3 regions of the Exiguobacterium sp. 17-1 genome follow, and region 3 is predicted to be linked to each of the others. Evidence: predicted binding sites of a transcription regulator. Region 3 holds the regulator's gene; each other region holds the start of a gene.
The links. The regulator LexA, encoded in region 3, represses DNA repair genes until DNA is damaged. The targets are predictions, from matches to a motif close to CGAACATATGTTCG.

Region 1 (7,429 bases), on a different contig from region 3:
CTGCCAACTTAGGCACCTGCTTTCAATTCTAAGATAAGGTCTCGCAATTCAGCTGCCCGTTCAAACTGCATGTCTTTCGCCGCTTGACGCATCTCTTGATCGAGTTGTTCGAGCAACGTTTCGCGTTCCGGTTTTTTCAGTTTGTTGAACTTCTCGAGTTTTTCGACGGTATCATCATTCTCAATCGTCGTACTGATGACACCACGGACATCTTTTTGAATCGTTTTCGGCGTGATACCGTGTTCTTTATTAAAGGCGAGCTGAATGTTCCGCCGCCGATCGGTTTCATCAATGGCCCGCTGCATCGAGTCGGTCATCTTATCGGCAAAGAGAATGACGTGCCCTTCCGAGTTCCGGGCCGCCCGACCGATCGTCTGAATCAGCGACCGTTCCGAACGCAGGAACCCTTCTTTATCGGCATCGAGAATCGTCACGAGCGAGACTTCCGGAATATCAAGTCCTTCCCGCAACAGGTTAATCCCGACGAGGACATCGTATTTGCCGAGCCGTAAATCGCGGATGATTTCAATCCGTTCGAGTGTCTTGATTTCCGAGTGCATATAGTTGACCTTGACGCCATGTTCTTTCAGGTAGTCCGTTAAGTCTTCCGACATTTTTTTCGTCAACGTCGTCACGAGAACCCGTTCATTTTTCGCGACGCGCTCCCGGATGTTATCCATCAGGTAGTCGATTTGTCCGGTGATCGGATGAATCTCGATCGTCGGGTCGACCAGTCCGGTCGGTCGGATGATCTGTTCAACCATCTCTTTTGTATGTTCGATTTCGTAAGGACCCGGTGTCGCCGAGATATAGATTGCCTGGCTGACCTTCTCTTCGAATTCCTCGAACCGGAGCGGCCGGTTGTCCTTCGCTGATGGCAGACGGAAACCGTGGTCGACGAGGACTTGTTTCCGTGCCTGATCCCCGTTGTACATGCCGCGGATTTGCGGCAACGTCACGTGTGACTCATCGGCGACGAGCAGGAAGTCTTTCGGGAAATAGTCGATCAGCGTGTACGGTGTCGAGCCCGGTGGCATTAAGTTCAAGTGACGGGAATAGTTTTCAATCCCGGAACAGTAACCCATCTCGCGCATCATCTCGAGATCGTAGTTCGTCCGTTGTTCGAGACGCTGGGCTTCAAGCAGCATACCGTCTTCGCGCATCTTCGCGAGTTGCGTTTCGAGCTCAGCCTCAATGTTCGCAATCGCTTTTTGCAGACGGGTATCCCCCGTCACGAAGTGGGATGCCGGGAAAATCGAGATGTGTTCCCGGTCGGCAATGATTTCACCGGTCAATGGATCCATGTCGCGGATTCGTTCGATCTCATCTCCGAAAAATTCGACCCGGACACATTGTTCATCACGCGACGCCGGGAAAATTTCGACGACGTCTCCCCGGACGCGGAACCGTCCGCGCTGGAAATCGATATCGTTCCGTTCATATTGGATATCGATCAGACGGCGTAACATCTCATTCCGTCCCATTTCGTTTCCGACACGTAACGACAGCACATGGTTGTTGTACTCTTCCGGATTACCGAGACCATAGATACACGATACCGACGCGACAATCAGCACATCTTCGCGTTCAAACAAAGAAGATGTCGCCGAGTGACGTAATTTATCAATCTCATCATTGATCGATGAGTCTTTTTCGATGAACGTATCCGTCGACGGTACGTACGCTTCCGGTTGATAATAATCATAAAAGCTGACGAAATATTCGACTGCGTTATTTGGGAAGAACTCTTTGAACTCCGAATACAGCTGACCGGCAAGCGTCTTGTTGTGCGCTAAGACCAATGTCGGCTTCTTAATCTCTTTGATGACGTTCGAGACGGTGAATGTTTTCCCTGTTCCCGTCGCTCCAAGTAACGTCTGATGGCGCTCGCCGTTCTTGACGCCTGCAATCAGTTTTTCAATTGCCACCGGTTGGTCGCCACCCGGTTCAAATGGTGATACTAACTCAAAATCCATCGTATTCTTCCCCCTCATCCAGTTCACAAAATCTATTTTTATTGTACCACTTTACGAACAAACATTCGATTTTGAAGTGCTCCATTTAAAAGTTACCCGTTTTTCACCAAAAGAAAAAGTCCAGCACGGCGGCTGGACTGTTTTTTTAGCTGGATTTTGATTTTGACTCACTGAAGTGTCCGGATTTTCGTCCGTTTATTACCGGGCTCACTGACGAACAAAATCCCGAGATCGTGATGATCCTGTTCATAAAAAGCCCGCTGTGCGAACCGGACGTCTCCGTTATGGTTCATAACTTCGAGACGGAGATACGGCTTATGTTTTTGAATCGCTTCATAAAATGATTTCTCCGACTCGACGAACTCTCCGTTGACCTTATAAATCGCTTCACCCGGAATCAGTCCCATCTCAGAAGCCGGTTTCTCCGGTAACGTCCCGAGAATGACGACACCACGTTTTCCATTAAGGAACAACGGGGTCTGTGACCGGTTGAGTCGCTTCGTCCGCTGATGCAGAATCAGGTGAATAATTAACAAGACAGGCAAGCCGTACAACCAGACATCCTGTCCGGTCAAGAATGCCCCTGCCGCGAGCACGACAGACAATAAGAACGTGATCAGTCGCCCTTGGATCAGGGGACGGATCAACTGTTCCGGTAACTGGCCAGTAAAGAGGAAGCTGAAGCCGACCGGCAAGAACAGGACGATCGGAACGAACTCCGGAAACGACCATTGCGGAATGAAGGCTTCCAGACTGCTTCCCGGCACAAGGACGACGAGCGGAATCAACCACAGTTTATTGGACGATAGACCACCGATGTAACGTCCCCGTTTCGACAAGACGAGCGAAGGCGATAAATTCTTTTTTCCCCGCCAGATGAGCAACAGGAATTCGGCACCTAACGATAGGGCTGCAAGCAGTAACCAATCGCTGACACTGACATCCCGAAGACCATCAATCCGGTCACTCGTCATGAACCAGGTGACACCTGCTAAGATGACAAGCGACCCTAACGGTAAATTGAATCGAATGATACCAGTTAACAGAATCAAGAACGTCAACACCATGAAAGCAATCAGAAACTCGGACGAGACCGTCAATGCAAGACTTACACTGATGACGGATAAGACAAGACCAACTACGAAGCCGGGAACAAGCGTTTCGAAGACATCGGTCCGTTTGCTGCGCGTCCGTGACCGGAACAGGTTCCGTTCACGTTTGACACGTCGCACACTGAGTAAAAAACTGACTAGAATTGCTAACCACAAGATTGGACTAGCAAAGAGACTAATCACTGTCCAACCGATTCCATCGAGTAATTCCACGCTCATTCAGACCTCTTTCTGTGAGTTATTGTGCAGCGACTTCCAACGCCTTGATGCGCTGAACATCATTTTTTTGATCTTCCAGTTTCTTCAGAAGACGGCTTTCCATTTCGGATGCCGTCACTTGATCGATTTTACCGGTCACTTCGAGCTTCGCTTCTTTTTGGAGACGCTCGACAGCCTGTTTCATCGTATCGCCGAAGTAACCGTCCTGCCCTTTTGGATCGAAGCCGATCGCTTCGAGAACCAGGTGCGCGTTTTCAACAGCTTTGCCGTAATCTCCGCTTGCAAGTGTCTTGTCATCCGTTAGAATCTTCGTCACATTGAAGTAATCCGGCTGTTTGACTTCGACTGTCGGCTTGACGCCTTTTTTATGAATCCAGTTTCCGTCCGGAGTCAGCCATTTATTCGTCGTCAGTTTCAAATCACTGCCATCTTTTAAATCATAGGCACTTTGAACGATTCCTTTTCCGAACGACTTCGTCCCGACCACTTCCGCACCGGCACCTTCTTTTAGACCGGCTGCCAGAATTTCAGAAGCCGAGGCCGATCCACTGTCTTCGAGGACAACGAGCTTATAGGGTTTCTTCTCGTCCGCTTTCCCGAATTCCTGCGTCCGTTCGCCTTTGTTATCTTCTACTTGGAAAATCGGTGTCTCCTTCGGAATGAACGGAGCAATCATTTGTGAGACTGCCGTCAGCAGACCACCCGGATTTCCCCGGACATCAATGACAAGTCCATCAATGTTTTTCTCTTCGAGCGCTGCGAGTTGTTTTTCGAACTCTTTTGCCGTCGGGTCCGAGAATTGTGTCACTTGCAGGACACCGATCGTCTTGCCGTTAACTTTTTCTGTCTTCGAGTAGACGGTTTCGATCGGAATCGTATCGCGGACGATCGTAATCTTCATCGGATCCTGTCCGCCGCGTTGAATCGTCAAGACGACTTTCGTGCCTTTTTCGCCGCGGATTTTTTTTACCGCTTGATCCGTTTTCTGTCCTTTTGTTGATTTACCGTCGATTTCTAAAATAATATCTCCTGGTTTGATACCGGCTTTTTCAGCAGGCGATCCCTTGATCGGTGAGACGATAACAATCGATTCGCCTTTTTGTTCAAGCGTCGCGCCGATTCCTTCGAACGACGATGACAAGTTCGTGTTGAACGATGCGGTTTCCGATTCGTCCATATAAACGGAATACGGATCTTCGAGGACTTCCGTCATTCCCGTCAATGCTCCTTCTAACAACTCTTGATCCGATACGTCTTCCAAATAATTTTGTGAAATCATCTGTCGGACCTGATCAATCTTTTTCCAATCCCCCGTTGCTTTAGACGAAGAACCCGTCGCCACTGAATCCGTTCCACCTGCCGCTAACATCCCGACAGCCCCTGCTCCAAGACCCAAACCAAACGTACTGACCGCTATGACGGCCGTTGTCGATTTTTTCACGCGTAATTCCTCGTTTCTGGTGTAAACCTGCTATTTTTTTCAGTATAGCAAAAAAAGATAGGTTACCCTACCTTTTCGTCAGTCGCGTATTGAAGTTATAAGATGTAAGGTGCCGGATCAACCGCATTCGGTTGCCCGACGGCCCACTCGCCGCGATGAATCTCAAAATGAAGATGCGGTCCCGTCGACCAGCCGGTTGAACCGAGTTTGCCGACGATATCCCCCGGCATGACCGTTTGTCCGGCCGTGACCGAGACAGAATCGAGATGCCCGTAAACGGTCGTCCAGACTTTGCCTTCAATCAGATGCGTAATCATGACGACATTTCCGTAGCCGGTCGCACTGCCAGCCCGGAGGACAATCCCACCGGCCGCTGCTTTGATTGGTGTTCCTTTGGCATTAACGAGATCCAGTCCGGTATGCCGTTCCGACTTCCCGGTCAGCGGATTATTGCGAGGACCGAACGGGGACGAGACATAGCCGGTCACAGGCAACAGGAAGGGCTTCAAGGCCGTTCCCGTTTCGGGTGTCGCCGGTTGGGAAGAAGGTGCTTCCGTTACCGGTTCCGAAGCCGTCGGCGGGCGAGACGTCGTTTGGTTTTGTTCTTTCTGCGCTTTTGCTTCCTGTTCTGCCTGCCGCTCGGCCTCTGCTGCTTCCCGGGCGGCTGCTTCGGCTGCTCTTTGCGCCGCTTCTGCACGTTCTTTTGCCTCTTGTCGGGCCTGTAGTTCGGCCGCCCGCAACTCTTCCAGCTGACGACTGATCAGACGTTGTTGGTCCTCAAGGATCGCGGCTTCCTCCGCTTTCGTGAACTGTTCCTGCTGTAACTGTTTAACCTGATTGTTCAACCGGACAACCAGTGTCCGTTTGACTTCGGATTCCGCGATGATCCGGGTCTTTAGAATCAATAGCTTCCGCTGCTCTTTTTTTAGTTGTCCGAGAATCAGTTCCTGCTCGGACCGTTGTTCTGTTAATTGTTTGACGTTCGCTTGGTACGTCTGTAAGACACCATCGTCCTGCTGGATGATTTCACTGACGGTGCTGAAACGTGAAATCAAATCCCCAAAATCCTTGGCATCGAGCAATACTTCGATGTATTTGACATCCCCATCCCGTTGAACGGACCGCAGACGGTCTCCGATCAATTTTTCCTGCGCTCGCAGTTTGGTCTCAGTTTGACTGACGGCACGGGTGACGATCGCCAGTTCCTCTTTGGCAACAGAAACAGCCGCCTGTTGATCCGCAATCTTACTCGCTAAATCTTCCAGACGGCTGTTGACTTCATCAAGACGCGCTTTCGCTTCCTTGCGCTCTTGTTTCGTCAAGACTAACTTCTCCGATGTCTGATTCTGCGATTGTTCCGTCTCTTGCAGACGGGACTCGACCTCCTGTTGTTCCTTCAACAAATCTTCCTTGGACGTTGCCTGAACGGATACACTTGAACCAATTAATGCCAAGCTTAGGACGGTAGAACAGAATCGGACCTTCATGAGAAGCATCTCTCCTCTATCTTTTATTTGATTTTAAGTCGTTATATCTTCAAGAAGCGGCCAAGTGACGTCGTTGATCCCCACACACCGATGAAAGCACCAAGTGCAAGCAGGATGACAGAAACCTGAATCGACAGTTCACCCGGTGGAATCAAGGTGAAGATCGAGGCATTCAAGGACACGAGCTGCGGTTGCAATGCATTGTACGTCACTTCATATCCGAAGTAGACGACGGCAATCGGAATCAGTGCCCCGAGTACCCCCATCAATAATCCTTCGATGAAGAACGGTGCACGGATGAAGCCGTTTTTCGCACCGACGAGTCGCATGATTTCAATCTCACGGCGACGTGAGAAAATCGTGACCTTGATCGTATTCGAGATGAGGAACATTGCCATGAATGTCAAACCGACAATCAGGATGATTCCGCCGATTCGAACCCCTTCAAGGAAGTTGAACATCTTCTCAACATAATCTTCGCCATATTCGACACTATCTATATTTTCCATTTTTTTGACTGTATTTGCAATAGTTTCTGTCTCATTTGGTGAAGTTGCCTTGACGATATACCGGTCGTGGAGCGGATTATCCTTCTCAACCGACTGATACGCTTGTGATCCTTCGCCAAGCTGTTCCTTGAAGCGGTCCAGTTCTTCTTCTTTTGAGCTGTAACGAACAGATTCAACACCCGGCATCTGTTCTAATTTTTTTCCAACTGCATCGATTTTTGCCTGATCGGACTCTCGTTCGACGAATACTTGAATTTCGACGTCTTTTTCGACGTTATCGGAAATCTTGTTGACGTTGAACATGACCATCGCAAAAATCCCTACGAGTAATAAGGTCACGGTAACGGCACTGACGGAAGCGAATGTCATCCAGCCGTTTCGGACGAGACCTTTTGCCCCTTCCCGTAAATGACGGAATCCATTAAACTTCATAGCCGTACATTCCTTTCTCTTCGTCTCGGACGATTTTTCCACCGTCAATTGCGAGGACGCGATGACGCATCTTATTGACGATATCTCGGTTGTGGGTCGCCATTACGACCGTTGTCCCACGGCGATAAATCTCTTCAAACACTTCCATGATCTCCCATGCCGTATCCGGGTCGAGGTTTCCTGTCGGCTCATCAGCGATGACGAGTGACGGACGATTGACAATGGCTCTCGCAATCGAGATCCGTTGTTGTTC
Region 2 (7,429 bases), on a different contig from region 3:
GACGAGGCCGCCCCGATCGATAACGTGACATGGAATGCCGGATACGTGCTGAAAACAAAATGTTGATCGGCGCAGGCCAAGCGAATCGTTTCCCCGAGGCGGACGGCTTCTTTGAGCGGCATGTCCGGCAATAACAAGACAAACTCTTCCCCGCCGTAACGCCCAACGAGTGCTTCGTCAGGACAACAGTGTTGCAACAGATGGCTCAGCTGTCGTAACACGACGTCGCCCCCGTCATGGCCGTATGTATCATTGACCGACTTGAAGAAATCGATGTCGACGATCAAGACAGAAAAGGCAAAACCATCTTTGTCATAAGACGCAAGGGTCTCGTCCAGTTTCCGCCGGTTGGCGAGATTCGTCAGTCCGTCGGTCAATGCCAGTTCCTGTTGCATCTGAACGAACTGGAAGTGTTTGCGTAATTCCTGCAGGAAACGGTATGTGACATAACCGCCCAGTAAAATGAAAACAATATAGACCAAGGCGATTTCAAGAAATCGGTCAAACGTTGCCGTCAATAAATAGAGGGCCGGTAAACTGTATCCGATACCGATGCCAATCAAGATCAAATAATCTTTGAGCGTGTGTGAAGCAAAACGACGATAAATGCTTGCCGTGACGAGTAAAGCGATACAAATCAAGCCGGTCAGAATCAATCCTTCGTAAGCACCCGGCGGCGTAATCGCAAACCGTGCCCCAAGAATCGCGAGCGTCGTAATCCCGCCACTGACCCAGCCGCCGTAATAATATGCCGTGACAAGAGCGACGAGCCGTAAATCAATTTTTGCCCCATCATACGTAATGCTGTTGAGAACAAGCAATACACTGATAAAACCGGCAATTACCCCTACCAGGATGCGAATTTTGACCGGCGAAGCCGGTGAAATTCGTTTGACGTGTCGGAGTGGTAAAAATGCAAATAAGAGTGATGTAATCAACAATGAAAAATTCAACAGGAACTGATTAAACTGACTCAACATGGCACACGGACACCCCTTCGACTGACAAACTTCATACTCTGTACAGTTCTCTATCGGATGGTCTGCTTCCTGTCTTGAGCTTCTTTGCAGGTTTCCATTTTTTTCATCAGGGAAACACTTCAAAGAGACCGTTTCCACTTAAATAAGGGGGTATTCAATCATGGATATGAAAGAGGAAAAAAAGAAAAGTAAGATGCCGTTCTTCGTCATTCTCGTCGTCATTATTTTTGTTGCCGTCGCCGCTGCCCTGATTATTTACGTTACCTCAGAACCAAAAGAAGAAACACAACAGCTCTTACAGATGACGACGAGTTTCGTCTCGACTTACCTGCCACATGCCAGCTGACAGTGGACATCCTCGGATGTCCTTTTTTGTGCGCTCAACCTTTACAAGAACGCTACGATTCCTTCATAAAATTATCGTCTTTCCTTCCCGATAGGAAACATGGAGGCGATAAAACGAATGAAGCAACCTACACAGAAAAAAAGATTATTGGCCCAACAATTAAACAACTGGCTGATCCCGATCGTCGCGATGGGTCTGTTACTGATCAGTGCTTTAAGCGTCGAAGAACTCTACCGCGCGTCGACAAAGTCCGTCAGTGAACGGCTCGAACGGGAAATGACGATGCTCGATGCCAATATCCGTTCGATCTACTTAGCCTATCCGGAAGACGAACAGGAACGGACACGCGCCATCAAACGCTTAAAAAATCAGCAGCTCGCCGATATGGCACGGGACGAGTACGATGCGGCCATTCAGTCGCTCGCAACTAAAAACGTAGCCATCCAACCGTTGACGTTGACGGCACAACAGAAAAAAGATGTGATGCAACAATTGAAGCAAACACGGGTGACAACGTTTACGAGCAACAACCGGTTCGTTCTCGCGATGTCGATTCAAGAAGTGAATGATGTCCTGTTCTTATCGGTCGATCAAGCACGATTGGTCGCACCCGCTAAGGCACTCGCCTTGAAACTCGGTGTGCTCGGAATCATCGTCCTCTGTTTCGTCAGTCTGTTGATTCGGGCCCGCATCAAAAAGCAATTGGCTCCACTGTCCGTCTTGTCCTTAAAGATTGAAGAGGCGTACGCGAGGCGGACCTATCAGCCGATCAGCATCAAGACGACGACGTTTGAATTACAGCAATTGACGCACCAATACAACCAACTGATGCAGCAAGTCGGTAGTTTGACACAAGAAATTTCGATTGCGAGCGAACGACTGGAGGCGACTCAACCCGGTTTTTCGTCCCAACTCGCCTCGATTGATGAATCCGTCCTCGCTGTCCATCAAGTGGCGACGTCGTTGACAAACCAGTCGACGCAGATGGAACAGATCATCACGGAATCCGGGCAACTGTTGACGACCTCAATCGAGGCACTCGCGACGATGGACGAGTCGATCCAAACGAGCCATCAACGGGTCAGCTCCTTTAATGACGAAGCGACGACGAGTCACCGGATTCTAGACTCATTGCAACAGGATACAACGTTGTTACGGACCCTGTCTGTCAACACGTCACAGTCACTGGAAGAAGCGACAGAGCGCAATCAACAAATGCATGCCTCGATCCGCTACATCCAACAGGTCGCGGAAGCGACACGCCGCTTATCGTTGAATGCCTTGATCGAAGCAACACGCGCAGGCGAAGAAGGCCGTGGTTTCGTCATCGTCGCAAAAGAAGTCGAATCACTCGCACTCGACATCAAGCGGAGTATCGATCACATCAACCAGGCGAACCGGGATTTGACGGCAAGCTTCGGACAAATCGAACAAGATGTTGTCCAGATGACGAATCAAATCGAGACAACACACGAACAACTTGAACAGAGCACCCGCCGGATTGCTTCCGTCCTCAATCATGCCCAACAGATTGAAGCTGCACTCATCCAGGTCGAGACGGACCGGACGCTCGTCTATTCGGTCCAACCGCGGATTCGGGAACACTTCCAACTGATCGAAACGATTCTGTTTGAGCTGACCCACTACAGCCAATCCCTTGAAGCAAACATTCAGGCCAACAGTGCCCGGCAACAGGAACTGAAACAGCATGGTCACATCATCGGTGAACAAATCGAGTCCCTCAACCGGACGATTGTCGGTCCGTCCCATTAAAGATAAACAGACCCTGTGCTGAGGCACAGGGTCTGTTTATTGCTTAACTAGTATACTGGGCTTCCTTTTTGTCGATGATATTGCGAATCCGGTTTTCCGTCACCTGATAGGTCAACGCCAACCGGCGAATCGAAAGCTCGGTTTGATACCGAAGCCGAATCTCCCGGATTTGCCGCGGCGACAATTCGATATGCTGCATCAATAACAGGTCGAACTCGTCAAGGAGCGATGCGTACGCTTGAGTTGTCGACGGTTTGACGGTCAGATTATCAATCTGATCGTTTACGCGATCACCGTCTGCCCGGATAATCCGGTCGTGCGTGGCCTCGGAATCGAGAAATGCCTTGGCGACGAGCTCAGCGACATAAAACCGTTCCCCGCGTCCTTGTTTGTACAACGTCACTTTCCGGTAGCCTTCCTGATTGATCCATGGGCGCAACACGACACCTTGCCGCCGTTGTTTGACACCACGACTCGTCTCGATGATCCGGTCGAGCGACCGAACGTTCCCTGCTGTTGAGACTTGATACATGCCTGCATAGCCCTGTACTGCCTTCCAATGTTCCATATAATCAACGACCTCCATTCGGTCCTAAAACGACGACATGTCTTACTGTTATTATATCATTTTACGAACAAACGTTCTAATAGGAACACTCTGTTTTTCTGTGCTAGTATTAACAAAAAAAGGAAGATGTGTCAGGATGAAGTTTGTACTATTACTCGGTCCGCAAGCGGTCGGCAAGATGACGATTGGTCAGGAACTCGAGCAAAAAACGGGCATGAAATTATTCCACAACCATCAGACGATCGACTTGTTGCATCCGTATTTTGATTTCACGAAACCGGCGCATCATAAGCTAAAGGACTTGATCCGGCGGGAGATGTTTAAGGAAATGGCGGTCAGTGATCTCGAAGGCGTCATCTTTACATTTTTGTGCCTGTTTGGCGTCGAGGGCGGCGGTATCGAATTCATCGAAGAGACCGTTCAACTGTTTGAAGAAGCCGGTGCCGAAGTCTTCATCGTTGAACTGGAAGCCGCTCTGTCGACCCGTCTTGCCCGGAATCAGACGGAAAATCGTTTACTACATAAGTTCACGAAACGGGACATCGCCGCGTCGGAAGCCAACTTGCTTGAAACCGCTGAACAGTACCGGACGCATTCGCTTCCGGGGGAACTGCCGTATCCGAACTACTTACGGCTTGATACCGAGGGCCGTTCAGCCGGCGAAAGTGCCGAAACGATTTGCCGACACTTTAATTGGTCGACGAATCTGGTCGAACGATGAACCGATCCAAGCAGACGTATTTTCCAGTGTTCTTGACGCTCGGTTTGCTGCTGTTTAACATGTTGACGTCCTACTTACTGAGCGGACGGTTTTTCCCGAATCTCAGCCTGTGGGTGCCGATCGGTCTCAACATCTTGGTCGGACTCGGGTATATCGTTTCGCTGGTGCTTGGTCTCCGATCGACAAATAACTACGTTCAATGGTTCAGTATGTTGGCGAACACTGCCTTTTTACTGTCGTTATCGGTCATCACCTTTATGTTGTTGCTCGCAAACGGCATCTCAGAACCGTAATCCGGACACGAAAAACCGTCTCTTCAGAAGCACGTTTTCTGAGGAGACGGTTTTATTTTTTTCCTATTCAGAAAAATCGTCGACTCCACTCGACTTCTACAGGAAAAGGAAGCGTGTTTCCGTCAGGAACAGGCGAGACCCGGTCGTCAGGGGACGACCGCGGCTTGCGTTCCGCCTGAGAAAAGCGAGTGGAGGAAAGACGATTCTTGGTTCACTTTGTTTAATGATTTTCCCCACTTCTAATGCGTCAAGTCACGCCGGAAAATGGGTCCGTCAGCATGAAATCCATTCCTAATCCAAACTTCTGCTTCTCCGTCCTGTCCTGTCACGAACGGCAATAACAACGTCCGGGCGAGATACGCGACGATGACCGTCAACGCTTCTTCGATGTAGCCCGCTCGATCGGTCGGATCAATTGCGTCATAACTGAGGTGCTGACCGCTGAACTGAATCGTCGCAATCTGTTGTCTATCCCGTGTCTGCAGTGTCCAGACACAACCGTCCGTCGTATCTGCTGCTTCAATATGCAAGCGGGACGTCGTAAAGTTCGGATGGCGACCGTTCATTCTGTTTCCTCCTCTACGTCAAAAGCTGCTGTCGCGTATGCTTCACCGTTAATCAGAATCGTCAGCTGGTGCGTACCCGGATAATGGACGCGCGTCGTCAAGTTCCGGAACGACTGCCGTTTCGTAAAGGTCTCCTGTTCACTGACCTGCCGTTCACTGATCCGAAAGACCTTTTGACTCGTCCCCCGCTTTTTGACATAGTCGATTGCATATTCGATTCTGAGGATTTGCGGCTCTGTTGTCGTCACCTGAAACGAAAAAGCCAGTTCCCCGCCGATCGGCAACGTGGGTGTGACCGTCAGTTCGTCGACCGTCACCGTTCCGCGCGTGACGAGACCAAACGCCTTCAAGACGTCCGGATGTCCTTGTTTCAGGAGTGTCCGTGAGGCATGCCGTAAAATCCAGTCCGTATGCGGATGGTTCCCGAGCTGTTCCAATCGTTCAATGACGAGTTCCGGATGGGTCTTCGCGATATCGTTTAAATGATTGGCGACACTTTTGCGGACGTAAAGCGCCTCGTCCTGCAGCAAGTCATCTAAAATCGGCAGGACCGGACGTGGATCAGCAATCAACGCCGGAATCCGTTGTCCCCATGGTAAGCGTGGACGGGTTCCTTCTGACGCCAAGCGCCGGACGTGCTCGTCACTCGACTGACTCCACCGGACCGCGACTTCTAAAAATCGATCTTGATCATCGAGCAGGAACCGCCGGACGGCAAACTCCGACGTCGAGTGCCGGGTCAACCGTTCCAGTGCTACCATTGCCCGGCCCCAGGCATCACTCGGCGCATAGACTTCAATGTAATCCGGGAAAACAATACCCGGTAACCCGGGAAACTCCAGGGCGATCGTTTCGAGGTGCGTCGCCGCCTGGTCAAAGTCAGCCGGTAAATAACGGTTAAGCTCAATCGCAATTCGGCGGACCCGTTGCTTAAACGCCAACTCTTCCCAGTCCCCTTGTTGCACGACGTCTCTAAAGTCCGGTGCCTGCATCGCTTCCCCCAATCGATTCAACCAGTCTGGTGTAAACACATCTTTAATCAAACTCATACATGATTCAATCCCCTCTTCGTCCGCTCCAATTTTAATAAGGCGGCTTTTCGTGCCAAGCCGCCGGCATATCCGCCGAGATCGCCCGTCAAGCGGATGACCCGGTGACACGGAATGATCAGTGCCAGTTGATTGGCGCCGTTTGCCCGGGCGACAGCACGGACGGCTGCCGGATTCCCGACGCGGACGGCAAGTTCCTGATAGGAAATCGTCTCACCCGCCGGAATCTGTTGTAGCTGTTCCCAGACCTGTCTCTGAAACGGTGTCCCGTACAGGACAAGCGGAACCTCGAACCGGTCAAGCGTTCCCGCAAAGTACGCCTCCAGTTCAGCCGTCACCTGCTCAAACACCGGTGTCTCACCGGGAATGATGACGGCGCGGGCTGCGAGCCGTAAACGTTCCACTTCCCGCTCCAGCCCCCGACGATCCACGAACTCGAGTAAGTGCAGTCCTTGTTCGTCGGCAATCGCCAGCATTGGACCAAGCGGCGTATCAAGCCACTTCGCCTGAAGGTACGTTCCATCCCATCGTTTCGGCGTCTCGCCCATGATGCGGGCAAACGCGTCGCGAAAGCCGCTGCTCGATTCATAACCGCTTGCCAGTTGTGCCTCGATGACCGGTTGTCCGTTGCGGATTTCCTTCATCGCAAGGCCCATCCGCCGGGACCGGGCGTATTCGACGAACGTCATGCCAAACCGTTTTTTGAACTGCCGCCGGGCGGTCGAGGCATCGAGTCCCAGTTCCCGGAAGTCGGCATCTTTGAACCGTTTTTCGGGACTCGCTTCGACGGCGGCAACCAAGCGGCTGATGACGTCACTATCCCCGGGATAGGCGAGCGGTTTACAGCGCAAACACGGTCGGTAAGACGCAAGCAATGCCTCTTTCGCCGTCTCAAAAAATTCACAGTTCTCCTGCTTCGGTTTCCGCGCGGGACAGGTCGGCCGGCAAAAGATTCCCGTCGTCTTGACCCCGACAAAAAATGTCCCTTCGTACGAGCTGTCGCGGCGGACGAGTGCTGCATAATAATCCGTTTCCGGTAAGGTATTCATCATGTGTCCCCTCCCCTTCTTTTCCTCAGTATACCGAGTTTACCGTCCTGCATGTCGCCGAAAATCAGGCATGGATGTTTTCTT
Region 3 (7,429 bases):
GGTCGAAGCAATCCAACTGAAGTAGGCGGTCAGATTCAACCCGTGCATGAATTTAGCATCGATCTGTTGTTTTAAGGAAGTATTCATGGCGACAGCAAACGATTCATCCGTCAAGAGAGCACCGATCCCGAACCGGTCGAGGAGATGCCGGCTTGTAACACGCGGTGCGAGCGTCATGCTCATCAATAAATGACGGGAGTTGACGATGAACGTCGTTATGATGATGGCAGAGAATGGACTGTTTAACAGCAGGAGGCTGGTAATGATGAACTGGGCTGCTCCGGCATAAATCAGGATAGACATCAATCCGATTTCAAGCGGACTGAGTCCGGCGGCGCGTCCGACGATACCGGCGGAAAATCCGATACCGAGATAACCGAGGACAGTCGGAAGACAGGCTTTGACACCTGCTTGAAACGAGCTGGTCATATGGCAGGACTCCTCTCAATCTAGTGTGTTATCAGCATAGCATTCCGAAAACCGATTGGAAACGAAGTGGTCAATATTTTCATATGTTTCCTTGACATAAGTCGCCCCGATTGGTGGTAAAGAGTAAGTGGTACGGCAAAAATTCGTTAGACGAAGGAGCGTTCAAGATGGATAAATTAATGCAAGATGCGAATCGGTTTGTCTCGGATATGGTCGATGGTCTCGTTTTAGCACATCCCGATCTTTATGCAAAAGTCGACGGAGTCAATGTCATCAAACGAAAAGAACCGCTTAACGGAAAAGTAGCACTTGTATCCGGTGGCGGAAGTGGTCACGAACCGGCCCATGCCGGATTTATCGGGGACGGGATGCTGGCAGCAGCCGTTTGCGGCGAAGTCTTCACTTCACCGACACCGGATATGGTTCTTGAAGGAATCAAAGCAGCTGACGGAGGGAAAGGAGTTCTGCTCGTCGTCAAAAATTATTCCGGTGACGTCATGAACTTCGATATGGCGAAAGAACTGGCGGAACTGGAAGACATTGAAGTCGAGACGGTCATCGTCCGGGATGATATTGCCATCAAAAAAGAAGAGGACCGCCGAGGCGTCGCCGGGACGATTTTTGTCCACAAGATTGCCGGAGCTGCGGCAGCGGAAGGAAAATCATTAGCGGAAGTCAAAGCAGTCGCTGAAAAAGTCATTGCTGGTGTCCGGTCAATCGGAATGGCATTATCCCCATGTTATATGCCGGAAAGCGGCAAACCTGGCTTTGATCTCCACGAGGATGAGATGGAAATCGGGATCGGGATTCATGGTGAAAAAGGACTGGAACGTAAACCGATTGCCTCCGTCGAAGCAATCGTGACGGAATTACTCGATCGACTGACGGCGGAAGTGACTGATAAAAAAGTAGCTGTCATGGTCAACGGAATGGGTGGAACGCCTGAATCGGAATTGTACATCACGTACAAGTATGTTGCGGAGCAACTGCAGGCAAAAGGGTATGACATCGTCCGACCATTCGTCGGCAATTATATGACATCGCTTGAAATGCATGGTTTCTCGATCACCTTGCTTCCGGTGGACGATGAGCTGGTCGGCTACCTGGATGCAAAAACGAACGCGATCGGATTCTAACTAAAAGAGGTGCACACAGATGAAGTTATCAACTGCAGCATTCCGTGAAGCATTGCTTAAAGCAGCTGCCGAGCTGGAACAACATAAAGATGAATTGACAGATCTTGACCGGGAAATTGGTGACGGGGACCACGGCATCAATATGTCACGTGGCTTCCAAGCCGTTCAAAAAGAACTCGAAGCACAAGAGGAATATGAAGATCTTGGTGTCTTATCAAAACAAGTCGGAATGACGTTGATTAAAACCGTTGGGGGGGCGTCCGGTCCGCTTTACGGTACGGCGTTCGTTAAATTTGCCGGAGCGTTTAAAGGAAAAACAGAAGTCGAGGGTGCAGAACTGGCAGCTGCTTTTAAAGAAGCGACAGATGGCATCAAAATGCGCGGGAAGTCAGAGTTTGGACAAAAAACGATGGTCGATGTATGGACACCGTTTTACGAAGCGCTCGAACAAGAGAGTGATTTGAATCAAGCACTGGATCAGGCATTGGCGGATACAAAAGAACGGGTGGCGACAAAAGGACGGGCCTCTTACTTCGGGGATGCGACGAAAGATGTTCAGGATCCAGGTGCCTTATCGAGTTCACTTTTACTTCGAGCCATTACGGAGGAAATGTCATGATTAATTTGATTTTAGTATCCCACAGTGAGAAGTTGGCAGCCGGACTGAAAGAACTATTGGCTGAGATGGCTCCAGATACACCGGTGTTACTCGCAGCTGGTCTTGCAGATGGTAGTATCGGTACCGACGCATCTCGAATTGAAGAGACGATGAATGAATTGACGGATGACGGTTTGATTTTGACCGACATCGGATCGGCGACGATGAATGCGGAACTGGCCTTAGAACTATACAGTGGGGACCGGAATGTTCAGTTCGTCGAAGCACCACTGGTAGAGGGCGCTTTTTTAGCGGCAGTCTTAAGTGGTCAATCAAAATCGCTGGATGATATTGTATCCGGCGTCAAGGCAGAATTTTCTTAAGGCACATAGTCTGACTAACAGGTTCGTTTCCGTACAGGAAGCGGGCCTGTTTTTTTAGTGAAAACAAAAAAACTGGTATTCCGCGAGGGAACACCAGTCAAGAAATCAGGCGTTGACTTCTTTTTTGTTCGGTTTAAATGCCATTGTCGCTTCAACCGCTTTTTGCCATCCAGCATAACGCTGTTCGCGATCGTCTTCTTTCATCTCTGGTTTGAACTGACGGTTGAGTTTCCATTGCTTTTTGATTTCTGCTTTATCTTTCCAGTAACCGACTGCGAGACCGGCAAGGTAAGCAGCACCGAGGGCAGTTGTTTCATTGATTTCTGGACGATCGACTGGTACGCCCAGGATGTCTGACTGGAACTGCATCAAGAAATCGTTTGAAACCGCACCACCATCAACGCGCAACGTTTTCAGTTCGATTCCTGAATCTTTTTCCATTGCAGTCAAGACATCACGTGTTTGATAAGCAAGTGATTCGAGAGTCGCGCGAACGAAATGTTCTTTGTCCGTTCCGCGTGTTAAACCGAAGATGGCTCCACGAACGTCGCTATCCCAGTAAGGAGCACCGAGTCCGACGAATGCAGGAACGACGTAAACGCCTTCTGTCGAATCGACTTTTAAGGCATAGCCTTCTGAGTCTTTCGCATTTTTCAACATCCGTAAACCGTCGCGTAACCACTGAATCGCAGAACCGGCCACAAAGATTGATCCTTCAAGCGCATATTCGACTTTTCCGTCGACACCCCAGGCGATTGTCGTCAACAGACCGTGGTTAGATGAAACAGCTTTTTCACCAGTATTCATCAGCATGAAGCAACCGGTACCGTATGTGTTCTTTCCTTCACCAGGTTCGAAGCATGTTTGACCGAAGAGGGCTGCTTGCTGGTCACCGGCGATTCCGGCAATCGGAACTTCAAAACCGAAGAAGTGATACGGAACAGTGTTGTCATAGACTTCACTCGATTGACGGACTTCCGGTAACATGGATTTTGGAACTGTCAGGATTTCAAGCAACTCATCATCCCATTTTTGTTCGTAAATGTTGTACATCAATGTCCGGGAAGCGTTTGTATAATCTGTGATATGCGTTTTGCCGCCAGACAACTTCCAGACGAGCCATGTGTCGATGGTTCCGAAGAGAAGTTCACCGTTTTCGGCTTGTTCACGTGCACCTTCCACGTTATCTAAAATCCACTTCACTTTTGTACCTGAGAAGTAGGCGTCAATCAGGAGACCTGTTTTATCGCGGAATGTTTGATTTAGACCTTGTGCATTCAGCTCATCACAGATACCAGATGTTTGACGCGATTGCCAGACAAGCGCGTGATAGACCGGTTTACCTGTTTCTTTGTTCCAGACGACCGTCGTCTCACGCTGGTTCGTAATTCCGATACTTGCGATTTGGCTCGGTTTGATATCAGCCGTTCCGAGAGCATCTGCCATGACAGCGAGGATCGATCCCCAAATTTCATTGGCATCATGCTCGACCCAGCCTGGTTGCGGGAAGTATTGTTTGAATTCCCGTTGTGCCGAGTTCACGATTTGACCGTCATGATCAAAGATAATGGCACGTGAACTTGTCGTTCCTTGATCGAGTGCTAAGATATACTTGTTTTCCATTGTAAAGTCCCCCTTGAAGTGTGAGTTGAAGTCTTTTCGTCAATTAAAACAGCATTTGATGAAGGAAAACGGCAATCGCACCACCGATGAATGGACCGACGACTGGGATCCAAGAATAACCCCAATCTGACGAACCTTTTCCCGGGATTGGTAAAATGGCATGGGCAATCCGCGGTCCAAGGTCACGGGCCGGATTGATGGCATACCCTGTTGTACCACCAAGCGAGAGACCGATGACGACAACAAGAAGACCAACGATTAACGGGTTTAGACCGTCAGCGAATGAGTTGGCACCAAATGCTAGGATTCCGAAGACCAAGACGAATGTCCCGATGATTTCAGAAACAAGGTTTGAACCGGTATGGCGGATAGCTGGTCCTGTTGCAAAGACACCTAATTTTGCAGCTTGGTCATCTGTCGCTTCAAAATGTTTCATGTAATGAAGCCAAACGAGTACCGCACCGATAAAGGCTCCGATTAATTGAGCGGCGATGTAGACAGGTACATCTGCCCATGGTAAATCAGAGTTTAACGCTAGCGACAATGTGACCGCTGGATTAAGGTGGGCACCACTGGCGGCTGCAATATAAACTGCAGTCATGACGGCGAGACCCCAAGCAAATGTGATGACGATCCAGCCGCTGTTCTCAGATTTCGTCTTTTTCAAGACAACCCCTGCAACGACCCCATCCCCGAGCAAAATCAGAATCATTGTTCCAATCAGCTCACTAATAAAGTTACTCATGCAAAAACCCTCCCTTTGGATTAAAGCAAATATTGGCCTTTCCATTTAAACCTACATCTAATTGATAACGTTTTCAATACAAATAATTCAAATCTTCAAATTAAATTTTCCTTAATTTATGTTTAAAAAAATGAAAAATGGATAACAAAAACCCTTTGTTCATTTTTGTGATGAACGAAGGGTTTTCAGCGGCGTTTTTTTCGCTTTTTTTTAGTTCGAAAGAAACTGCTGGAATGATCAAGAACGATATGGATCGTACTGGCAACCATGATGCCGGTGATAAAAGCAGGCATGGCTGCAAACCAGGAATCGACCGTACTCGACTCGATGATTTTCAGGTACAGCGCTAAAAATAAAAGTGGAATCACGAAAGCCGCGCTGTACAGCAGGCGAATGAGGTCACCGATGATCAAGCCATGCGACCAGATGGAACGGTGGGGCATGATTTTGACATACGGCATCCAAAGGACACGTAGCGGTCCGTGGCGATAGTAAGGTTCAGACTTCAAATCGAGGTCGGGTGAAAGCCAAAGGGTGCCGACAGCGATGCCGACAGCAGTTGGAAGCCAATCCGTCTGCTGCGTTGCGACCGAATACGCAACGTAGCCGGTTAAAGCAACGGTATTGACTGTATCATGTACATTTCCAGAAGGCATAAAAAAAGACCAGCTGAGCTGGTCCCTCGCTTAGTGGATCGTCCGATATACGCCGATGACCTTGCCAAGAATCGAGACGTTATCGAAATACATCGGGTCCATCGAGTCATTTTCTGGTTGGAGACGTACTTGTTGATCTTCTAAGAAGAACCGTTTGACTGTCGCTTCGCTATCTTCGGTCATAGCAACGACGATTTCACCATTCTCTGCTGTGTTTTGCTGACGAACGATGACCCGGTCACCGTCTAGAATACCTGCGTTGATCATGGACTCACCATCAATCGTCAACATGAAGACATTTTCGTTCCCGACGTAATGTGCAGGAAGTGGGAAGTGTTCCTCAATGTTTTCGATGGCCGTGATTGGAAGACCAGCCGTTACTTTCCCGATGACGGGAATATGCACGATGGCTTCGTGATCTTCATCAGGTTTATCAAGCAATATCTCAATCGCACGTGGCTTAGTTGGGTCACGGCGAATCAGTCCGCGTTTTTCTAGACGATCCAAATGACCGTGTACCGTTGAGCTTGAAGCAAGACCAACAGCTTCACCGATTTCACGAACTGAAGGCGGATACCCTTTCAGTTTCACTTGAGCAACGATGTAGTCAAGGATTTCTTGTTGTCGTTTCGACATTTTCCGCATATGAATTGCCACCTCTTTCCGGATTGGTTTTTGAAGGTTATAGGAATACATGTTTCTAAAATCACTATAACATAGAACAAATGAGCGTACAAACAATTGTTCGACATTTTGTGTTGACCGAACACTGGTTCTTGGTTTAAGATGAGTTATGCGAACAATTGTTCCGAGAACATCTATTCTAAATCATTTTTAATTGGAGGGATTTATCATGATGCATACGATTCGTACCCATGCCTTTTCCATTGTTTTTTATACGCTCAGCCTTGCTTTCATTCTTTTTCTCTTAACGCCTCGACCGGACGAAAAGGTCGATCAACTCTTGACGGCTTCTGTTACGGTCGATCAAAATGCGACAGTCGAACAAGTCGCCGAAGTCTACAACGACGGTTCAATGACGGACCAAGAATATGTCGAATGGTTGATTGAGAATAATGAATTAAAGACGACACATGTCATTTCGAAAAACAAAATCGTTGTACCAATCGCGCAACAATGACAAACTGTAAAAGTTGTCAATGAACGAACAGGGGTGTGAAGTACGATGAAAGTAGTAATCTACTGTCGCGTCTCGACGGAAAAAGAAGCACAGGACAGCTCGCTTGAGCGGCAAAGGTCAGAACTGTCGGGACTCGCTGCAACAAAAGGATTTGAAGTCGTGGAGATCATCACGGAAAAAGAAAGTGGTTACGACGTTGACCGGGAAGGGATGTTGTCCGTTCTCGATTACGTCACACGTCAAGCCGTGGACGCCGTTCTTGTGACGGATGATACACGGATCGGGCGCGGGAATGCCAAAATCGCCATTTTACATACATTCCAAAAACATCAGGTTCAACTGATGACGATGGAATCGGATGGCGAGTATAAATTGGCAGATGCCGAAGCGATGGTGCTTGAAATCGTATCGCTCGTCGAAGAGTATCAACGGAAACTGCATAATGCAAAGATTGCCCGCGGTATGCGACGGGCTGTCGAAAATGGTTTTCGTCCCGAACAAAACCTGAACCGCCAAGGTGAAAATGCTGGTCGGAGCCGGAAGGAAGTCCCGATTGAAGAAATCGTGCGGTTACGTGAGTTAGGACTGACATTTGCGGACATTGCGGTGACATTAAGAGGGATGGGACATGACATTTCGAAAGCGACCGTCAACCGGCGTTATCTGGAATATAAAGAAGTTGTCAGTACGTACGAATAGGGAAGCAGGTTTGATGCCT

Region 1: the regulator LexA is predicted to act here: its motif matches at 2,031-2,044, upstream of uvrB (excinuclease ABC subunit UvrB).
Region 2: the regulator LexA is predicted to act here: its motif matches at 3,732-3,745, upstream of MUN34_RS11890 (NUMOD4 domain-containing protein).

What each region holds. Positions count from the first base shown of each region.
Region 1 is NZ_JALIGJ010000001.1:382,886-390,314, reverse strand. It holds gene uvrA (excinuclease ABC subunit UvrA) at 1-7, opposite strand, end outside; gene uvrB (excinuclease ABC subunit UvrB) at 9-1,976, opposite strand; gene MUN34_RS01850 (PDZ domain-containing protein) at 2,144-3,307, opposite strand; gene MUN34_RS01845 (S41 family peptidase) at 3,327-4,748, opposite strand; gene MUN34_RS01840 (M23 family metallopeptidase) at 4,844-6,235, opposite strand; gene ftsX (permease-like cell division protein FtsX) at 6,277-7,176, opposite strand; gene ftsE (cell division ATP-binding protein FtsE) at 7,166-7,429, opposite strand, start outside.
Region 2 is NZ_JALIGJ010000004.1:169,647-177,075, reverse strand. It holds gene MUN34_RS11905 (GGDEF domain-containing protein) at 1-980, opposite strand, end outside; gene MUN34_RS11900 (hypothetical protein) at 1,141-1,326, shown strand; gene MUN34_RS11895 (methyl-accepting chemotaxis protein) at 1,444-3,099, shown strand; gene MUN34_RS11890 (NUMOD4 domain-containing protein) at 3,143-3,667, opposite strand; gene MUN34_RS11885 (DEAD/DEAH box helicase family protein) at 3,804-4,388, shown strand; gene MUN34_RS11880 (hypothetical protein) at 4,385-4,681, shown strand; gene MUN34_RS11875 (hypothetical protein) at 4,921-5,247, opposite strand; gene MUN34_RS11870 (DNA alkylation repair protein) at 5,244-6,296, opposite strand; gene MUN34_RS11865 (bifunctional transcriptional activator/DNA repair enzyme AdaA) at 6,293-7,348, opposite strand.
Region 3 is NZ_JALIGJ010000002.1:574,142-581,570, reverse strand. It holds gene MUN34_RS08795 (AzlC family ABC transporter permease) at 1-429, opposite strand, end outside; gene dhaK (dihydroxyacetone kinase subunit DhaK) at 597-1,565, shown strand; gene dhaL (dihydroxyacetone kinase subunit DhaL) at 1,585-2,184, shown strand; gene dhaM (dihydroxyacetone kinase phosphoryl donor subunit DhaM) at 2,181-2,546, shown strand; gene glpK (glycerol kinase GlpK) at 2,652-4,169, opposite strand; gene MUN34_RS08770 (MIP/aquaporin family protein) at 4,213-4,914, opposite strand; gene MUN34_RS08765 (metal-binding protein) at 5,100-5,570, opposite strand; gene lexA (transcriptional repressor LexA) at 5,601-6,215, opposite strand; gene yneA (cell division suppressor protein YneA) at 6,424-6,711, shown strand; gene MUN34_RS08750 (YneB family resolvase-like protein) at 6,757-7,410, shown strand.